Regions from separate parts of the Shewanella baltica genome, predicted to be linked through region 3. Evidence: predicted binding sites of a transcription regulator. Region 3 holds the regulator's gene; each other region holds the start of a gene.
The links. The regulator LexA, encoded in region 3, represses DNA repair genes until DNA is damaged. The targets are predictions, from matches to a motif close to TACTGTATNNNNATACAGTA.
Positions count from the first base shown of each region.

Region 1: a site for LexA is predicted at 1,991-2,010, ahead of umuD (translesion error-prone DNA polymerase V autoproteolytic subunit). Genes of this name have one in related genera too.
Region 2: a site for LexA is predicted at 4,421-4,440, ahead of DYH48_RS08040 (YebG family protein). Genes of this name have one in related genera too.

Region 1 is NZ_UGYM01000002.1:1,886,788-1,893,547, reverse strand. Features, by position in the region: gene DYH48_RS08540 (AraC family transcriptional regulator) at 1-267, opposite strand, end outside; gene DYH48_RS08535 (SLC13 family permease) at 348-1,739, shown strand; gene umuD (translesion error-prone DNA polymerase V autoproteolytic subunit) at 2,025-2,444, shown strand; gene umuC (translesion error-prone DNA polymerase V subunit UmuC) at 2,441-3,715, shown strand; gene DYH48_RS08520 (ribosomal protein uL16 3-hydroxylase) at 3,930-5,087, opposite strand; gene DYH48_RS08515 (3'-5' exonuclease) at 5,307-5,933, shown strand; gene DYH48_RS08510 (LacI family DNA-binding transcriptional regulator) at 6,078-6,760, opposite strand, start outside.
Region 2 is NZ_UGYM01000002.1:1,769,508-1,776,267, reverse strand. Features, by position in the region: gene pepN (aminopeptidase N) at 1-563, opposite strand, end outside; gene prc (carboxy terminal-processing peptidase) at 648-2,693, opposite strand; gene proQ (RNA chaperone ProQ) at 2,722-3,351, opposite strand; gene msrC (free L-methionine (R)-S-oxide reductase MsrC) at 3,634-4,092, opposite strand; gene DYH48_RS08040 (YebG family protein) at 4,110-4,409, opposite strand; gene DYH48_RS08035 (paraquat-inducible protein A) at 4,617-5,249, shown strand; gene DYH48_RS08030 (paraquat-inducible protein A) at 5,251-5,868, shown strand; gene DYH48_RS08025 (PqiB family protein) at 5,855-6,760, shown strand, end outside.
Region 3 is NZ_UGYM01000002.1:4,610,888-4,617,647, reverse strand. Features, by position in the region: gene coxB (cytochrome c oxidase subunit II) at 1-847, opposite strand, end outside; gene DYH48_RS20645 (cell division inhibitor SulA) at 1,250-1,762, opposite strand; gene lexA (transcriptional repressor LexA) at 1,759-2,379, opposite strand; gene plsB (glycerol-3-phosphate 1-O-acyltransferase PlsB) at 2,540-4,963, shown strand; gene mtr (tryptophan permease) at 4,963-6,219, shown strand; gene DYH48_RS20625 (VOC family protein) at 6,369-6,760, shown strand, end outside.

The DNA.
Region 1 (6,760 bases), 2.7 Mb from region 3:
GTGGGTTTCGCTGTTCACTTGATGGGGCAAATTGCAGGGGATCCACACCGCATGGGTTGAAGGTACCACCCAGACGGCATTGTCGCTGCGGACACGTAACAAGCCTTTCGCGGCCCAAAGTAGCTGCCCCCGCGGATGAGAATGAGGCTCGATGCCCGCTTCCGCCGCCATATTGCGAGTATGGGTTAGCACAGGTCGATTGGCATCTGTGATAAACGCCACGTCACTGGGCGTTAATAATGTCGCTTTAGGAACAGGTTTTGACATATTACCCTCTTAAAACGCCAAACTAAGTCAGCTATCTTAGTTGGCATCTTTTACGTATTCAACCCAATAGGTCGGTAAACATGAAACGTTTTATTGACGTTAAACCGCTAGCGTTTTTCAGTGCACTGTTGATCGCTACTTTACTTGCACTTTTTCCGCTGAGTCAGCATCCCGCGGTGTTTTCCTATAGCGGTGGCGTAGTATTAGTGACCTTAATGTTTTGGAGTACAGGTTTTTTCCCGCCCTTTATGGCGGGATTAATATTTTTTGCCCTTGCCACCATTTTCAAACTCATTGAGCCGAGTGTACTTTTTTCAGGATTCGGCTCGACTGCGGTGTGGTTAATCATTTCAGGGTTTGTGATTGGCAGTGCCATCACTCAGTCTGGTTTAAGTCGCAGAATGGCCAGTTTGATTGCCCCCATACTGACCTCAAGTTATCCACGCTTGATTGCGGGTTTGGTCTTTAGTGCCGTGCTGCTTGGCTTTGTGATGCCCTCATCCGTTGGCCGTGCGGTGGTCATGGTGCCAATTGGTATGGCGTTAGCTGAGCAAGTCGGTTTTGCTCGTGGTAGTCATGGGCGGATAGGCATTGCGACCGCCTTGGCACTGGCGTGTAACATGCCCAGTTTTGCCGTGTTGCCCGCGAATATTCCCAATATGATATTGGCGGGTTCCAGCGAGAATCTATTCAATATCCATTTTGGTTATACCGAGTATCTCTTACTGCATTTTCCAATCCTTGGTTTGCTCAAATCGATATTGATTGTGGCGCTAGTCGTCTTCCTATTTCCTGCAAAAATAGATGAAAATCGGCCTGAAAGCGTTATTGAAACAGAAGCTTATAATCTTGGTATGCAAAAGAAAGTCACAGTATTACTTGCGATAACTTTACTGTTTTGGGCGACAGACTCACTGCACGGGGTCAATCCGGCGTGGGTTGGACTGACCACAGCTATCTTGTTATTGCTCCCCAAATGGGGAGTGCTTGAGCCTAAGAGTTTTAATAGTTCGGTGGATTTTGCGACCGTCATTTTTGTCGCGGCGGCCTTAGGTCTAGGGGCATTGGTCAATCAATCTGGACTTGGCACTGCGCTAGGCCAATTGTTCAGTGAATGGCTACCATTGCAGCAAGGGGCATCGTTCCTGAATTTCATGTCGTTATCGCTGATGGGGACGCTGACGGGATTGGTAGCAACGGTTCCAGGTGTGCCGACAGTGTTGTCCCCCATGGCGGCAGATTTTGCCAATGCAACTGGCTTCTCCACCCCTGCGGTATTAATGACGCAGGTGATCGGTTTCTCAACCGTAATTTTTCCTTATCAGGTTGCCCCGTTGATTTTGGCGATGCAATTATCCCAAGAGCCCTTAAGCAAACTACTTAACATCACCTTACCGCTGGCGGCAATAACGCTCGTTGCACTGATCCCACTGGATTATCTGTGGTGGCTATGGCTCGGTTGGATTAACTAAATTGCGTTAACTAAAGCGGGTTAACTAAAGTGCGTTAACTAAATTAAATTGACGAAACACTCACCCTTGGCGGTATTGACGCCGCCAAGGGTGCTTTAGAGCAGCCATCATCAATTGCCCAGCACTCGGCACTCATCGCTCGACAGCGCATACAATCATCACACAGCATAAAACAAGTTCGTCTTTGCGCCAGGGTCGATAACACAACTGTCTCCACATAAATTCTTTCGATAAGTTTCATTGTTAGACTATACTGTTCATACGTACAGTATATTGTGATTTATTATGATGATCCTAGGCCGCTTCACCAAACATACCCAATATCGGCTCTCGCTATTTAGCTCCTTGATTGCCGCAGGATTTCCGTCACCAGCCCAAGACTATGTAGAACAAACATTAGATCTCAATGAGTTATGCATCAAGCATCCCGCCGCCACGTTTTTTGTCAAAGTCCAAGGGGATTCGATGATCGAAGCGGGGATTTTCTCCGGTGATATTTTAGTGGTGGATCGCTCATTACAGCCGGCCCACGGAGATACCGTTGTCGCAGCAGTCAACGGCGAGTTTACTGTAAAGCAATTACAGCTGCGCCCTGTGGTGCAATTGCTGCCACGTAATGCCTTATTCTCCCCGATTGCCATCAATGATGAGTCAGAGTTAAACATCTTTGGGGTGGTGACCAACGTAGTGAAAAAGCTCAAATGACGCCCTCATTATTTGCCCTCGTCGATTGCAATAATTTTTATGCCTCCTGTGAGCGGATGTTTAGGCCAGATTTAGCTGGCAGGCCGATTGTGGTGTTATCCAATAACGATGGCTGCGTCGTCGCCCGCTCGGCAGAGGCAAAACAACTTGGCATCAAGATGGCGGTGCCTGTGTATCAAATCGTAAACCAGCTCCGCCAGCATCACGTCGCGGTATTCTCCTCCAACTATGCACTCTATGCCGACATATCAAATAGAGTCATGACCACCTTAGAACAAATGGTACCGAAAGTAGAAGTGTATAGTATTGATGAAGCGTTTTTAGACCTTTCTCGTCTCGATAAATGTATTGATATTCATCAGCTTGCCTTAGATATTTATCAACGGATACCGCAGTGGATTGGGATCAGTGTTTGCGTCGGCATTGGACCGACAAAAACTCTCGCTAAACTGGCAAACCATGCCGCGAAACGTTATCCCGCGACGCGGGGCGTGGTTGACTTGCGCGACCGTGAACGCCAACGACGGCTGATGGCGCTTATCCCTGTCGACGAAGTCTGGGGAATAGGCCGTAGGCTTACAAAACGCTTGAACATCATGGGCATAAATACCGCGTTGCAATTGGCGGATGCGCATCCCAAGCTTATCCGCGACACCTTTTCTGTCACCGTTGAGCGCACGGTACGCGAACTTAACGGCATTGCCTGTGATGACATACAAGAGGTCGCCGCCACTAAGCAACAAATTATCAGCTCCCGCTCCTTTGGCAGCCGTATTGATAATTTAGAAGCGATGCAACAGGCAATCAATGAATACACTTTTAGGGCCTGTGAAAAACTGCGCTCCGAGCGCCAGTACGCTAAAGCGATGTCAGTATTTGTGCGTACTAGCCCTTTTAGCGATGCAACTCCCCAGTACAGCAAATCACTGTCGGGCAGTTTAGTTCGCCCCAGCAATGATACGCGTGATTTTGTCACCCTTGGCCAAAGCCTACTGCAACGTATTTGGCGTGAAGGTCATGCCTATGCAAAGGCCGGTGTCATGTTAGGGGATTTTTCTGGTGCAGGCGTGTTTCAGCTCGGATTATTCGATGACGTCACGCCTAGGCCTAAAAGCAAGGAGTTGATGCAGTTACTCGATAAAGTTAACCACAGCGGTCATGGAAAAATTTGGTTTGCAGGACAAGGTATTGACCCGACTTGGGGAATGAAGCGTGAGCAGCTTTCCCCTCGTTACACCACCCAATGGGCACAATTGCCCATAGTGAAATAATCAACAAATCCAGTGGCTAAATGACCATCTGCGAATTACAGAACCCACCTAACTCTAAACTAACTCTAAACTAACTCTAAACTAACTCTAAACTAACTCTAAACTCCATATAGCACTAAAACCCATCTAGATCTAAAAAACATATAGCGCTAAGCCCGTCGAGCGTTAACGCTAAAACGGTATTAACATATACCAAGCTTTGTCTCATTCCGCCTTAACACTCTTCATCGCTGAGATCTTCAAAGTACCAGTAGCCTAGATTCACCCACTCGGTAAGTTGCGTGAGCAAATCAGCATGGGCTAACCAAGGGGCTAAGGCAGCTTTATCCAACTGATTACTATCACATAGTAATGGGATCACTGCGGCCAATTCGGCTGAAAGCTGATACTTATCACCATTAATATAGACAACGCCCTGTGCCACATTGATATCAAAATACAAACAGCGCAGCCCGCCGAGGCGAATAAGCGGCTGCTCATCGAGCCAAGCGAGCACTTCGTCTTGCGTGATGTCCAATGGCTCATCGGGTAAATCTAAGGCGCATTTTGACTGAGTTAAATAGCGGCCCGAAAACTCGCTCACCAGTTCATCGGTCAACATATTAGTCAGTTGGGTGCGTAACCGCGCTAAATCGCCATTATCGACACAACCACTGCGGGTGGTCAGCTCGCGGTCTGGATCTGAAATCTGCTGTGCGCCTAAATCCTGTTCAGACAAATGATCGGCCAAAGCACTTATCATATCTTTGGCGGAGGCGGTGCGATAACCCACTGAAAAACTTAACGACTGTTCTAAGGTTATGCCGTCATGGGGGAATCCAGGGGGAATATAAAGGATGTCGCCAGGCAACAACTCAGTATCGATAATCGGGTCAAAGGCTTCGGTGTGCAGCAAAGCGGGATGGGCGGCAAACTCTTTGTGCGGCCCCAGATCGCCTACGCGCCAACTGCGACGTCCCGAACCTTGGCAAATAAACACATCATACAGATCGATATGCGGCCCCACGCCACCGCCTTGCGTCGCAAAACTCACCATCACATCATCTAAACGCCAGCGCGGAATAAAATCAAAGCATTGGATCAAGGCTTCCGCATCGGGCACCCAGTTATTCAAGGCTTGGACTATTAAAGTCCAATCCCGTTCTCCGAGATGATCGTAGGAATCGAAGGGGCCAAATTCCGCCTGCCATTGGCCTGCTTGTTGGTACACCCGCCGAGATTCCACCAGCTCATCCATGGCTAAGCCAGCTAATTCTTCAGAAGAGACTAAATCTTGAAAATGCTTGAATCCTTGGCGGATCACCAAAGGTTTTTTCTGCCAATATTCTGCTAAAAATTGCGCGGGCGTTAAGCCGTTAATATCGAGTTGCATGGGTTGCTCACAAACCAAACTGTTATTCATAGCAGCAAATGCTAACAGGAAGCGAAACCAAGAAAGCTCGACCGGATCAACAAAGCATTAAGTCTTTTGTCAGCATCAATGTGATAGTGAATTTACTAACGTATTGAATTACAATCGGCTTATCAAAAAGCATTTCGCCACAAACAGCGCTAATGCTGACACATCATTTATTGAGTCCATGTAAGATCTATGCCTACATCAGCTGCTAACACTTTGGTCGTGCTCGACTTTGAAACCACGGGGCTGTCGCCCAATCAAGGAGATCGCGCGATTGAAATCGGAGCTGTGCTGATTGAAGACGGCGTGATCACCCAAAGATTTTCTGAGTTAATGAACCCAGGATTTAGAATAAGTCGCTTTATTGAGGACTACACAGGGATCAGCAATCAAATGCTCAGGGACGCGGCGCCCTGCAATGAAGTGATGGCGCGTTTTGCCGACTTTATCGCCGATCACAATTTAGTTGCCCACAATGCGGCGTTCGATCAACGCTTTTTAGATGCGGAGTTTGCCCAAATTCGCCATCGTTATCTTGGGCAATTTGGCTGTTCCTTGCTGGTGGCGAGACGTTTGTATCAAGCGGCACCCAACCATCAGTTAGGTACTTTAGTGCGTTATAAACAGTTGCCAACCGATGGCACTTTTCACCGCGCCTTAGCCGATGCCGAAATGACCGGCCATTTGTGGCTAGCGATGCTGGCAGACCTTCAGCAAGAGTTCGGCGTCAATGCCCCTACCTTTGAGTTACTGCAAAAAATCGCTAAGAAAACCAAAGCAGATGTACCAAAGTTTTTGCGTCAATACGCAGGCAAGTGATCAAAGAACAACGCCGCTAAATGATAGTAAAAAGCCGATATATCCTAGGATTATCGGCTTTGTTCCATCAGCTTAGTTTCAACAGGTAAAATTAACGATTCAATCGGTTACCGACAAAAACATTATGCTAGCGGTAACGGCCATCTATAGCGACTTAAGCGGCGCGCTATCAATGCCGCATGAGCTGCGAACCACTAAGGTTGTAGGAATAAGCTGCGCACTCACCTCTTGCCCGCGGATAAGTTTGAGTACACTGTCGACTAAGATCTCACCGGCTAATTGGGTGTTCTGCTTAATAGTCGTTAATGGCGGATTGGCAAAACTCGCCACCGGAATATCGTCATATCCCACAACGGCCACTTGCTCTGGGACTGAAATGCCCTTTTCTTTCAGCGCCCGAATCGCGCCGATGGCAATCAAATCGCTGGCCGCAAATATCGCATCAAACTTAGCGCCTTGGGCAATCAACACCATAGCGGCATCGTAGCCGGAACTTTCGGTGCTGATGGCCGACACTTGCTTAGTGCGATCCACGGGAATATTCGCTGTTTGCAGCGCCTTGACATGGCCTAAATATCTGTCCCTAAACTCAGGGCTATGGCTCGAAGCATCACCTAAAAAGGCAAACGCTTTGCGGCCAAGGGAAATTAAATGCTCTGTCGCAATCAAGCCGCCTTGATGATTATCACAACCAATCGATAGCACAGACTTATTGTTATGCTCGGCGCCCCAAATCACAAAATGGGTATTCTGCGCTAACAGTCGCTCCAGCTTTTGCTCATAATCCATATAGTCGCCATAACCGAGCAGAATAATGCCATCGGCTT
Region 2 (6,760 bases), 2.8 Mb from region 3:
ACTAAGGCAAACAAGTAAGCCGGTTTTGGAAACGGATCTTGCCAGCAAACATAATGGCGGCCGCCCTCTAATTCGCCTTGATCAATCAAATTCCCGTTACTCAGTAAAAACGGGAATGCGGCTCTATCGGCTTCGATGCGCACAGTATATTTGGCTAATACATCGGGACGGTCGAGGAAATAAGTGATCCGTCTAAAGCCCTCAGCCTCACATTGCGTGCAGTAGGCACCATCGGACATATACAGGCCTTCAAGGCTCGAATTGGCCTCGGGATCGAGCTTAGTGACGATGTTCAGCTCAAACTCATCAAGCGCCGTTTCTAAGACTAATTGACCCGCGCTAACATGATAAGGCACTGCTTCACCGTCAACCGTCAGCGAGACCACAGTTAAGTCTTCGCCATCCAATACTAAAGCTTGGGCATGCTTAGAAGCGCGTTTTACCCGACTTATCGCCTGCACATGAGTCTCATTGCCCGCCAGATTAAAGGCTAAGTCGATCGTGTCTATCGTGAAGAGTGGCGCTTGATAATCTTTTAAGTATTTTGCTTGAGCTTGTGTCATTTCGATCCCTTTAACGCTGAACTAAATAAGAAAAAACGCGCCATAAGCGCGTTTTGATATTGGATAAATCGACTCGACTAACGCCTACTTAGCACTAGTTTTAGCCAGTTTTTGCGCATCAGCCATATCTAAGGTGATATAAGCCGTTTCATCTAAAAATGCGTCTGGCAATTCGGCGTCGTCTTTAATGTCTTCCATGGATTTAACCGGTGCTAAACCATTGGCGACTCGGCGCTCGTTCGTTCTATCGAGGACTTTCTTCTCATCGGCTTCGCGGGAGGCAATGCGCTCACTTTCAACCAGAGAAACTGTCTTCTCTTTGTGGTGCTTTTTAAAGTCGGCAATATCTTGATTGATATAAGCAAACTCTACACTGCTTTTGATGCGGTTAAGGTGCTTGGCCTCAAGGCTAGTCACTAACTCAGGCGTCACATCATTGAGCGTGCCATATTGTGCCATTGGCACTTTATCCCAAGGCAAGGCATTTTTCTCTTCAGCTTCGCCGTACTCACCTGGCTCTAACGCACTTGGGTAAGCAATGTTGGGTGTCACACCTTTAAGCTGTGTGCTGCCGCCATTGATCCGATAGAACTTTTGAATCGTGTATTGCACATGGCCAATTGGCTTTTCATACATGTCGTATATACGGCCTAAGCTCTTATGCTGCTGCACTGTACCTTTACCAAAGCTAGATTCACCAACAATCAGCGCGCGGTCATAATCTTGCAATGCGGCAGCAAAAATCTCAGAGGCTGAAGCACTGTAACGGTCAACCATCACAGTCAACGGGCCTGCATAACTGGTTTTGCCATCGTTATCACGGTGCGCAGACACACGGCCATCGGCATCACGAATTTGCACCACAGGACCCATATCGATAAAGAGTCCCGTCAGCAACACGGCTTCTGTTAATGCACCACCACCGTTACCTCTAAGGTCGATGACTATGCCTTCAACTTTGGCTTCGTTTAACTTCACTAGCTCTTTTTCAACGTCCTGTGACAGATTCATGTAGAAACCAGGAATATGGATCACACCGACTTTGCGATTAGCGTACTCGCCATCTTTAGGTTCAATCACCTTAGAGGTTGCCGCTCTGTCTTCAAGACGAATTTTATCGCGTACTAAGGTAACGTCGAATGGCTTAGCATTCGAACCGCCTTTCTTCGGTAAAATTTGCAGTACGACTTTACTGCCCTTAGGTCCTTTGATCAGATCAACCACGTCGTCTAAACGCCAGCCGATCACATCAACAATTTCACCGCCTTCTTGACCGACGCCGACAATCTTGTCTTCTGGCGACAGTTTTTCGCTGCCAGCCGCAGGACCGCCAGCAATTAAGCTTTTAATCACAGTGTAATCGTCTTCAAGTTGCAGTTGAGCACCAATCCCTTCAAGGCTTAAATTCATTTCCATTTGGAAACGTTCAGCATTGCGTGGTGACAGGTAACTCGTATGCGGCTCAATGCTACGTGAGAAGGCATTCATCACGCCTTGGAACACGTCTTCACTGTTGGTTTGAGTCAAACGTTTGATGGCGTTGTTGTAACGCTTTTGCAAGATCTCAACAATCTCAGGCCATTTTTTACCTGTGAGCTTCAGATTTAGCGCATCGTATTTAACACGTTGACGCCATAACTCATTGATCTCGGCTTGATCTTTTGGCCATGCCGCATCGTCACGGTCATACTCATAGGCATCGCCAGGGGCGGAGAAGTCCATCTCTTTATCCAGTAGGGATAAAGCATAGACAAAGCCTTCATAACGACGCTTTTGGACGATATCAAACATTTTATAGGCAGGCTCAAGTTCGCCAGAACTGAGCATGTCATCGAATTGGGTAGCATAAGGTTTAAAGCTATCGACATCCGCTTGGGTTAACACATTGCGGCGATAGTCTAACTGCTGTAGATAACGGTCAAAAATTTGCGTAGAAAAGGCATCATCAAGATTAAATCTATGATAATGCGAACGAGTGTATAAGTCCGTTACCCTTTTGCTCGCGACCTTATGTTGCGCTTCCTGCTTGAGAGTGGGTAACTCGCTGATTTGAATCGTGGGTGGTACGGCCCAAGCCGAGAATCCGACAAAAACAGTGGCGATCGAGGTAGCCAAAGTGAGTTTTCGCATCAACAAGTTACTCCGTTTTAAAAAATGATTACAGCAGGATATGTTCTGCTCTAACTTTAATCGTTAGGCCACTATCAAGCTGAACATGAATATCTTCCTTATTAATATCAGTAATCACACCGGCTACGGGTGTCATACCTAACTTAACATTGACGCGTTGTTTTTTCGTTAAATCAGTCAATTGTGCTTGGACATAATTTACGACTGGCGCTGCTGCTTTAGGCGCAGGCTTAGCAGGACGCTCAGTTTTAGCACGTTGAGGAACAGCCACCTTTTTAGGTGCTTTCTTCGCCGCAGACTTAGGTGCGAGTGCTACACGTTTCGCTTTAGCTTTATCCTGACTTTCTTTCAACATGGCTTGAGCATGGTCAATGTGCTCTTGCTCTAACTCGCCGCAAGGTTCGCCATCCAGATTAACGCGTTGTGCGCCCGCTTTAACGCACTTTAAATAGCGCCAGCTGCTGGTGTAACGTCTTAAGGCAACTCTGAGCTGAGTTTTACTGACTTTAGAATCATCAGCCAACCTTTCAGCCAAATCTTGAAACAATCCGATTTTTAATGGCTTAGTTTCACCTTCAGCAATAAAGCACAAAGGAAATGTTTCATACAAATACGCCAAAATTGCATTGGTGTCGGTCAACTTTTCTGTTGATTCCATCATTACTTCCACAGTCAAAAAGGGACATCGATTCGAGGTGATATATATCAACTTCTTACGTGTCGTTTATCTTCGTTAAACTCAATATTGAGTCAACGTACAAATTAGCATCCTAGCCGCGTTTACTAAAGTTAAAAAAAATATACCTTAACAAATTTTTACAGCTCAAAACACTAAGCTTATTCATTGCATGCCAATCAAACCAGCTTAATGCGTGCAGGCGCATATTATAAGGCGCACGCCACCGATTGCGACTATGAATTATGCGTTATTGTACGCAAATTAATCAAATAGGCAGTTTTCAAAACTTTTAACCAGTAATTCCAGCCCCTTTTGGTCTTCTTCGTCGAAACGATCGAAGATTGGGCTGTCAATATCGAGCACGGCAACCACGTTACCTTGAGCACAAACTGGCACAACGATTTCAGAATTACTGGCAGAATCACAGGCAATATGGCCATCAAATTGATGAACATCGGCCACTCGCTGGGTTTGATTGGTGAATGCCGCCGTACCACACACGCCTTTTCCTAACGGAATACGTGTACAAGCCACTTTACCTTGAAATGGGCCTAATACGAGTTGTTCGCCACGCATAACGTAGAATCCCACCCAGTTCAGCTCAGTTAAATTATCATTGAGTAAGGCTGAAAAATTCGCCATTGCCGCAACAAGGTCGTCTTCCCCTTCCAACAAGGCCAAGGCTTGACGGTTAAGTGACTCATAAAATTTCGATTTCATTACATTTCCTAACAATTTTATTCTGCTGCTTCGGTCTTTTTAGCCGTTTTTTTCGCAACAGGTGGATTCGTTGGCGTACTATTAACCTGAACGACACCTTTAAGCAAGTTCGTCAGCTCATCTTTATTGTTAGCAAAATAGAATGCGAGCTTTTCGCCCACGCTTTCATCTATACCTAAATCAGCTTTTTGAATGAAGGGGATAAGGTTATCGGCGATATCGAGCATCTTATCGTAGGCATCAGCCTCCTTCTTAGATGTGAATGTCATCTTTTCAACCCCTTCTCTGACCACGACAAACTGTGTTATTACTGCCATGACTGCCCTCGCACTGTTTTTATATACAGTAACTAGAGTGACATAGATTGAACTTGTGATGCAAGTGTTCTGATTAATCTGATATTATTAGCGTACTTTCGTTGCCAAGATTATAAAGCGCTAGACTGTGCAGAAAGGCTGATTAGCACTACACTTTGCACCGATCTCGCTGTTATTACTCCTATTTAGGCTAATATATATTTTTATATGCATGAAAACGCAGCAGAAAATTCAGTAATCCTTTGCCGTTCCTGCGATTTAGCAGTCCGCAAACGTGCCTTGCCAAGCGGTGTCAGAGCCCTTTGCCCCCGTTGCAGTACTGCACTTTATGACACTCCTTACTGCTCTGTAAATGGCATGCTCGCCCTATGTATCTCGGCATTAGTGTTTTATTTTCCTGCCAATTTTTTACCCGTACTCGAAATTCACTTTTTCGGCAGTATTCGCACCACCACAGTTTTTCAGGGCGCGTTTGCAGTATTTGACCAAGGTTATTGGGTTGTAGGTTTAGCCGTGCTTGCCGCCGCTGTGATTGGTCCAGGCTTATTACTATTGTCGATACTGACGCAGATTTTGATTGTGAAATGGGGACTGAGTCGTCTTTTTTGGCGTAACTCATTAAAGCAATTATTGAAGTTTCATGGCGTATTGTCGCAGCTCACTATGCTAGAAATTTATGTGATCAGCTTTTTGGTTTCATCGTTCCAGCTTTCTGATTTTTCGGATATTTATTTTGGCATGGGCACATTTTGCTTCACTATGTTGTTTCTCGTGACTTTGTTTCTACAAAGAGAGTACGACTTAGAGCACATGTGGACTTTATTGGAAGGTCATCGCTGATATGAAGCAACAAGGTAAAGATATCGGCCTGTGTCTGTGTAAGGTCTGCCGCCTGCTCAATAGTAGTGACCTCAGCCACTGCCAGCGCTGTGAAGCTGAGTTGCAGGTCAGGGACTATTCTAGCCTGCAAAAAAGTTGGGCTTTGTTGATTACCGCTGCCATTTTGCTGGTGCCTGCAAACATTTACCCTATCACTATGCTGACCAACCAAGGGCAAGTGCGGCACGACACCATTTTTTCGGGCATTTTGCATCTAGTGCATTCAGATATGTTGCCCATTGCCGTGATAGTTTTTACTGCCAGTATTTTAGTGCCATGGATTAAAATCATCGGCTTATCCATTTATCTGTGTGCGATCAGCTTTGATATTCCGATTTCAAAAAAGAAATTGATGGTGGGTTTTCACATCATCGAATGGATTGGTCGTTGGTCAATGCTCGATTTATTTGTCATCTCAATCACAGTGGCATTAGTGAATATGGGACAACTACTCGACGCTAAACCCGCGCCTGCAGCGACCGCATTTGCCTTGGTTATTCTGTTAACTCAGTTAGCCGCAAAAGTGTTAGACACTCGTTTACTCTGGGATCGATTGGAACCTCAAGATGACACAAATTGAATCGCCGAAAGTTGTAAAGAAAAAACTCTTTTCGCCCATTTGGCTGCTGCCTATTGTCGCGTTAGCATTGGGTGCGTGGCTGGGCATTAAGAGCATTAAAGAATCGGGCGTTGAAATTCAAATTCACTTTCCGAGCGCCACTGGGATTGACGTAGGTAAAACCTTAGTCAAATACCAAGGCTTGACTGTCGGTAAAGTCAAAGACATAGGAATAGATGAAGATCTCAAGGGCGTAAACGTTAAAGTCATGATGGACTACCGTGCTAAGCCTTTCTTAAATAAGGAAACTCTCTTCTGGCTGGTCACCCCTAAGGCCAGTATCACAGGTGTTGAAGGCTTAGATGCGTTGTTTTCGGGTAACTACATCGCGATTCAACCGGGCAAAGGTAATGCGTCAACCTTCTTCGAGGCTGAACGCCAACCGCCGCCGATGCAAATCGGCTCAGAAGGTGTGATGGTCGAACTGACCTCAGACAAACTCGGTTCGTTGGATGTTGGCTCGCCAATATTTTTCCGCCAAATCCCCGTGGGCAGTGTGGTCAGCTATCGTTTAGATGGCAATCAAAGGGTCATCATCAGTGCCTTCATTCAAGAACAATACGCGCGATTAGTGAAGAAAAACTCTCACTTTTGGAACGTCTCCGGCGTTAAAATTGATGCATCACTGACTGGGGTTAAAGTCAGCTCTGAGAGTTTGGCATCCATTCTGGCTGGCGGCGTGAGTTTCAGCTCTGACGATAAAGCAGATATTGCCAAAAACGGTGACATTTTTTCGCTTTATGATTCAGAAACCACAGCCCTTGGCGGCATAGAAATAAACCTGACCATGGCTGATGCTAACGGTGTCGACAAAGGCACTCGTATTGTTTATCGCGGCATCAATATCGGCAGC
Region 3 (6,760 bases):
CTTGCTCACCTTGGGCCATCAGATCCTCTTTGCTAAGGGTCTGTGATAAAGCGGCTTGAGCGGCTTCTGCCGCCGCACCTGCGGCTTGTTTTTGCTCTGTAACCCAGGCTTCAAACTCGGCTTCGGGTAAGGCTTGCACTACGATCGGCATAAAACCATGATCTTTACCGCAAAGTTCGGCGCACTGACCACGGTAAATACCGGGTTTGTCTATGCGAGTCCAAGCCTCATTGATAAATCCTGGGTTGGCATCTTTCTTCACGGCAAAAGCAGGTACCCACCATGAATGGATGACATCTTCAGAGGTCATCAAAAAGCGGATTTTGCGATTTATCGGCAGAACGAGTGGCTTATCGACCTCCAATAGGTAGTGTTCACCCTTGGTTTCGGTACCGTCGATTTGTGCTCTAGGGGTTGCGAGTATGCTGTAAAAATCAATGTCTTGATCGAAATAGCTGTAATGCCATTTCCATTGGGAACCCGTGACTTTAACGGTCAGATCGGCGTCGCTGGGATCTTCCATCGCAATTAAGGTTTTTGTCGCAGGAATCGCCATTAAGATCAAAATGATAAATGGCAGAATCGTCCAAGCGATTTCAACTTTAGTGCTTTCGTGAAAGTGGGACGCGACAGCGCCTTTGGATTTTCTGTGGTTGATCATGGCGTAAATCATCACGCCAAAGACCACAAGGCCAATGGCGCAGCAGATATACAAGATGGTCATGTGCAAGTGATAAACCTTGCCACTGATCTCGGTTACGCCAGGGGTCATGTTGAACCGCATGTCCGCGGCGGCCAACGGTGGTGCGAATAACACCACGAGTAAACAATACAACAATTGCTTCACAAGACTTCTCCTCTGCCAATTGCGAATAGCAACTACAAAGAAGAGCAACACAGTAAGTCTCAACTCTATGCAAACTCTTCAGTTCCCAAAAAAGCTTTTTTGACTTCAACGTGCGTTGGCGGCTGTTACTTTTAATTAAGTATTATTACTGCTGGTATTAGCCACGCTGGCACATACGACTGAAATAAATCTGTTCTCTATTTTTAGTGGCATTTTGAACGCGATAACGGCTCGATTTATTTGCCACGTGCGGCGATATATCATCGCCGACTAAACCAACCATACTTGCTGTTTAAATATTGATCAAGATCACTTATTTATCTAATTGTCTGAAAAATTGCCAAAAAAAAGCCTCACATTCATAGGCGAGGCGGCTTTCAAGGTAAAAAATTAAATGAATATTTAATGCACAGCGCTAAAAAAAGATTGTTGGCCGAAGAGGCTACCTTGCTCAATGCGTACGTCGCCATGTAAGTGACTGTTTACGTCTTCTAGCACTATGCCCATGGCGCGGGCACTTTTAGCGACAATTTGCAGGCGACGATTATCGCGTGCATCCAATGATTGGGTCCAAGTAATAACCGCACTGGACGTACCACTTGTTAAGGCTTTTTCCATCGCCCACAGGGTTTCCACTTCATCTTTCGCGTGCACCAGCAAGACTCTATCCATACGCACGCCAGCGTTGGCGAGCATTTGTTTGTAGCCAATACTCGGCGGGTTGATGAGCACTAACCAACGGCCCTGTTGGCTTAACTGGGCGAGTTGCGCGCTCAGATGGATTAATTCTTGGCGACCTTGAGTCTTAGTTGGCATGCAGGCGATAGGTGCATGGTGCCAGTCATAGTCGGCATCACGTACTTCATCGAGCCACAAGCCCGGATGGCGGGGTGCATTGCCAAGTAGTTTGTTCATAGCCAATCTCCATTACGGATCACACCGACGGCGAGTCCTTCAATTGTTAAACTTTGATAGCCTAAATCCACTTTAATCGGTGAATAGTCTTCATTTTCGGCGTGTAGATAGACCACATTACCTTTTTTTTCGAAACGTTTAACAGTGACATCGTCGTCGACTCTAGCGACAACCACTTGACCATTTCTAGCTTGTTGTACTTTATGAACTGCCAGCAAATCTCCTTCGAGAATGCCAATATTCTTCATGCTGTCGCCTTTAACCCGCAGTAAAAAATCGGCGGCGGGATGGAACATGCTGGGGTCGACTTGGTAGTACTGTTCAACATGTTCTTGGGCGAGAATAGGTTCGCCAGCGGCTACTTGACCGATAAGCGGTAAACCTGTTTCAGTTACTTCTTCGACTTCCGCAGTCAGACGAATGCCCCGCGATGTGCCTGGCATGATCTCAATGCAGCCCTTTTTCGCCAACGCTTTAAGATGCTCTTCAGCCGCATTGGCGCTCTTAAAACCTAAACGGGTCGCGATTTCTGCCCGAGTGGGTGGCATGCCAGTATCGGCAATATTTCGTTTAATTAGCTCTAAAATTTCAGCTTGGCGTGGCGTCAAAGGTCTCATGGTGTTTCCTGTTTTTCTATACAGTTACTGTTAGTATATACAGTATTATTTGCAGCGCAAGTATTAACCACTTTTTAGCTATGTTGGAGAGAATTAGCGAATATTACCCATAGTCTGGTATTCTACCGGGCTAGTAAACGTACTTAATTGCATAAGAATAATGCCTAAACACGACTCTCTTTGGTTGAAATCATTACGCTGGATCCAAAAACACTTAGTGCACACTATTGTTGTGCCTCAGGATCCCTTTGCCGATCTTAATCTGGATGCCTCCAGACCCCTTGCTTATGTGATGAAAACGGAATCGCTGAGTGACATCGCTGCTCTGAGCGAAATAACGGCTAAGTTAGGACTACCGAGCCCCTATGAGCCTTTAGTGGCAAATGGTGTGATTGCGCCTCGGGTTGTCTGCCTTCAAGGGCGTAAGCCGCTGTTTGGCGAGCGTGCCGGTAACGAGCCTTTCCTCGAATGCTTTATGCGTTTGTTGGCCGTGCATAAGGAACGCCCTGAATTAGACATTCAACTGGTGCCTGTGAGCCTGTATTGGGGCCGCACGCCAGGGAAAGAAGACGACACTATGAAGGCGGCTGTGTTTGAGCGGGAAAACCCGACTTGGCTGCGCAAGTGCTTGATGATTTTGTTTTTAGGTCGACATAATTTCGTACAGTTTTCAAATGCGGTATCCCTGCGATACATGGCAGACGAACACGGCACTGACATGGGGATTGCCCATAAATTAGCGCGGGTCGCGCGGGTGCATTTCCGTCGTCAACGTAAGGTGATGACAGGGCCTGTGCTGCCAAATCGCCAAGCACTGTTTCATTCGCTGCTCAAATCTGAGTCGTTGCGTAAAGCGATTCAAGAAGAAGCGGCCAACAAAAAGATTTCTGAGACCCAAGCGCGCGAGACGGCTATTGAGTACCTTGATGAAATCGCTGCAGATTACTCAGATAGCTTAGTGCGTATTGCTGAGCGTTTCTTAACTTGGTTGTGGAACAAGCTTTACAGCGGGATCAACATTAAAGGCGCCGAGCAAGTTCGCCAGTTGCACCATGATGGCCACGAGATTGTCTATGTGCCTTGCCATCGCAGCCACATGGATTACCTGCTGTTATCGTATATTTTGTATTATCAAGGCATGGTTCCGCCGCACATTGCAGCCGGTATTAACCTCAACTTCTGGCCCGCTGGACCTATGTTCCGTCGCGGTGGTGCCTTCTTTATCCGCCGTAGTTTTAATGGCAACAAGCTGTATACCGCAGTATTCCGTGAGTATTTAGATCAACTGTTTGCGAAAGGTTATTCGGTGGAATATTTCTCCGAAGGCGGCCGCTCACGTACCGGTCGTCTATTGGCGCCAAAAACCGGCATGATTGCTATGACGATGAACAGCGTGCTGCGCGGTATCGAGCGTCCAGTCACACTAGTGCCTGTGTATTTAGGCTATGACCATGTGATGGAAGTGGCGACTTACCATAAAGAGTTAAGTGGTAAGAAAAAGAAAAAAGAATCTGTGTGGCAGGTGTTTGGTGCGATTCGCAAACTTGGTAATTTCGGCCAAGGTTATGTGAACTTTGGCGAGCCGATTACTCTGCAAAACTTCTTAAATGAGCGCGCGCCAAACTGGCGTACTGAGTTGGCCGATGATCCTGAGCAAAAACCAAGCTGGTTAACGCCAGCGGTAAACGTGCTGGCAAATCGAGTGATGACGAATATTAACGATGCGGCGGCGGCGAGTTCGGTGACCTTGACGAGTTTAGTGTTGCTGGCCACAGATCAAAATGCCTTAGAGCGCAGTCTGCTGGAACGTCAGCTTGATCTGTATCTGACCCTACTCAAAAAAGTGCCTTACACTACTTATACTTCGGTTGCCGAAGGTGATGGTAAGCATTTAGTGCAGCAAGGTTTAGAGCTGAATAAGTTTGTTGTTTGTGCCGATCCTTTAGGTGAAATCGTGTCTATCGAGGCGAGTCAGGCTGTGTCCATGACTTACTATCGTAACAATATCATCCACTTATTTATTGTACCGTCATTAATTGCGAGTTGTTTAACGCATAATGAGCAGATCCCGCGTCAGCAAGTGGTGTCAATCGTTGCCGATTTTTATCCACTGCTGAAAGCCGAACTCTTCATGGGCATTAAGGATGTACCTGCCTATGTCAATCAAGTGCTGGATTTCTTCATTGAACAAGGGTTAGTGGTTGAGACTGATACCTTAACCGTCGTGCCTGAGCACACTAGCCAACTATTATTGTTAGCCAGTTCAGTAAGCGAGACTCTGCAACGCTATGCCATTATTTTCAATCTGTTAGCGAACAGGCCTAAGATGGAGCGCTCAGAACTTGAGTCTGAGAGTCATCTACTCGCCCAGCGTTTAGGCGCTTTGCATGGCATTACCGCGCCTGAGTTCTACGATAAGAAACTTTACGGCACCTTGAGTGTTAAGCTCAAAGAATTGGGCTATCTAGCGGATAACCAAGATAAGTCCAATATCAATCGCATACGAGATCAAGCCAATAGCTTATTACGTCCGTCAGTGAAACAAACGATAGTGGCGAGTGTCACCGCGGAGCATACAGTTTAATGGCAAATCATATGAATGCGGCTAAGCATAAGCCCGCAGGTAAGTCCTTGCTCGGCGGCGCCATGATTATTGCCGGCACGACCGTAGGCGCAGGGATGTTTTCTCTGCCCGTGGTCGGTGCAGGTATGTGGTTTGGCTATTCGATTTTAATGTTATTGGGCATTTGGTTTTGCATGTTGATGTCGGGCTTATTGTTGCTCGAAACCAATTTGCATTTCGAACCCGGTGCCAGCTTCGATACTTTAAGCAAGCAAACTTTAGGGCAGTTTTGGCGGATAGTGAACGGCGTTTCTATCGCGTTCGTGCTGTATATTTTGACCTATGCCTATATCAGCGGCGGTGGTTCGATTGTGAATCACAGCTTGCAGGGCATGGGAATTGAGTTGCCGCAAAGTGTGGCAGGGCTGGTGTTTGCCATAGTATTGGCGAGCATAGTGTTGATCAGCACTAAGGCCGTGGATCGCATTACCACGATTATGCTCGGCGGTATGATCATTACCTTCTTCCTTGCTATCGGCAATTTACTGATCGAAATCGATGTGACTAAGTTGCTCGAACCCGATGGTAATAGCAGCTTTTCACCTTATTTGTGGGCGGCGTTGCCCTTTGGTCTTGCCAGCTTTGGTTACCATGGTAACGTTCCCAGCTTAGTGAAGTATTACGGCAAAGATTCCGCCACCATTATCAAGGCGATTTTCGTCGGCACCTTTATCGCGCTGGTGATTTATGCCTGTTGGTTAGTGGCGACTATGGGCAATATTCCCCGCAGCCAGTTTATCGATATTATTGCCCAAGGCGGCAATATGGGCGTCTTGGTGGGCGCTTTGTCCGAGGTGATGGCGAGTAGCTGGTTGAACAGTATGTTAACGCTGTTTGCTAACTTGGCCGTGGCTTCATCTTTCTTAGGGGTGACCTTAGGTCTGTTCGATTATCTCGCCGACTTGTTTGGTTTTGACGATTCGCGCTCGGGCCGGATGAAAACCGCGTTAGTGACCTTTGTGCCGCCGACGATTTTAGGATTACTGTTCCCCGACGGCTTCTTGGTGGCGATTGGCTTTGCGGCATTAGCGGCGACAGTGTGGGCGGTAATCGTCCCGGCGCTGATGGCCTATAAATCACGGCAGTTATTCCCCGACAGCACAGGTTTTAGAGTGATAGGCGGTACGCCGCTGATTATTCTTGTGGTGTTATTTGGCATAGTCACGGGTGCTTGTCATCTGCTCGCGATGGCAAATTTACTGCCGCAATATTCCTAATTTTTTTCGATGATTTAAGCCCTCTGCGTGAGGGCTTTTTTGTATTTGGCGATTGAGTTTTAATTCTGCAGATCTTTTTTATCCCGACACTGGACAGAAGTACGAACTCAGACTTAACTCGAATGATTGTAAAAACGAAGGAGCAAATGATGAAAATTACTCAGTACGCACAAGGACATGCATGTTGGGTTGAACTCGCAAGCCACGATTGGCAAGCTGCTAAGACATTCTACCAAGCGTTATTTGGTTGGGATTCAGTTGACATGCCAATCCCAGAAGGTCATTTTTCGCTATTCAATTTAGCGGGAGATGATTTAGGTGCCATGTACCAAATCCCCGAGTCAGAGTCGCAGATCCCTAGCCATTGGCGTGTCTACTTTGCCGTTGATGATATGGATGCCAGCATTGCAGCGATTCAAGATGCGGGCGGCCAAGTGCACATGGGGCCGCATATTGTGGCTGACGCGGGCGTGATGGCGCAGGTGAGCGATCCACAAGGCGCACGTTTTGCGCTGTGGCAAGCGAAGAATCATATCGGTGC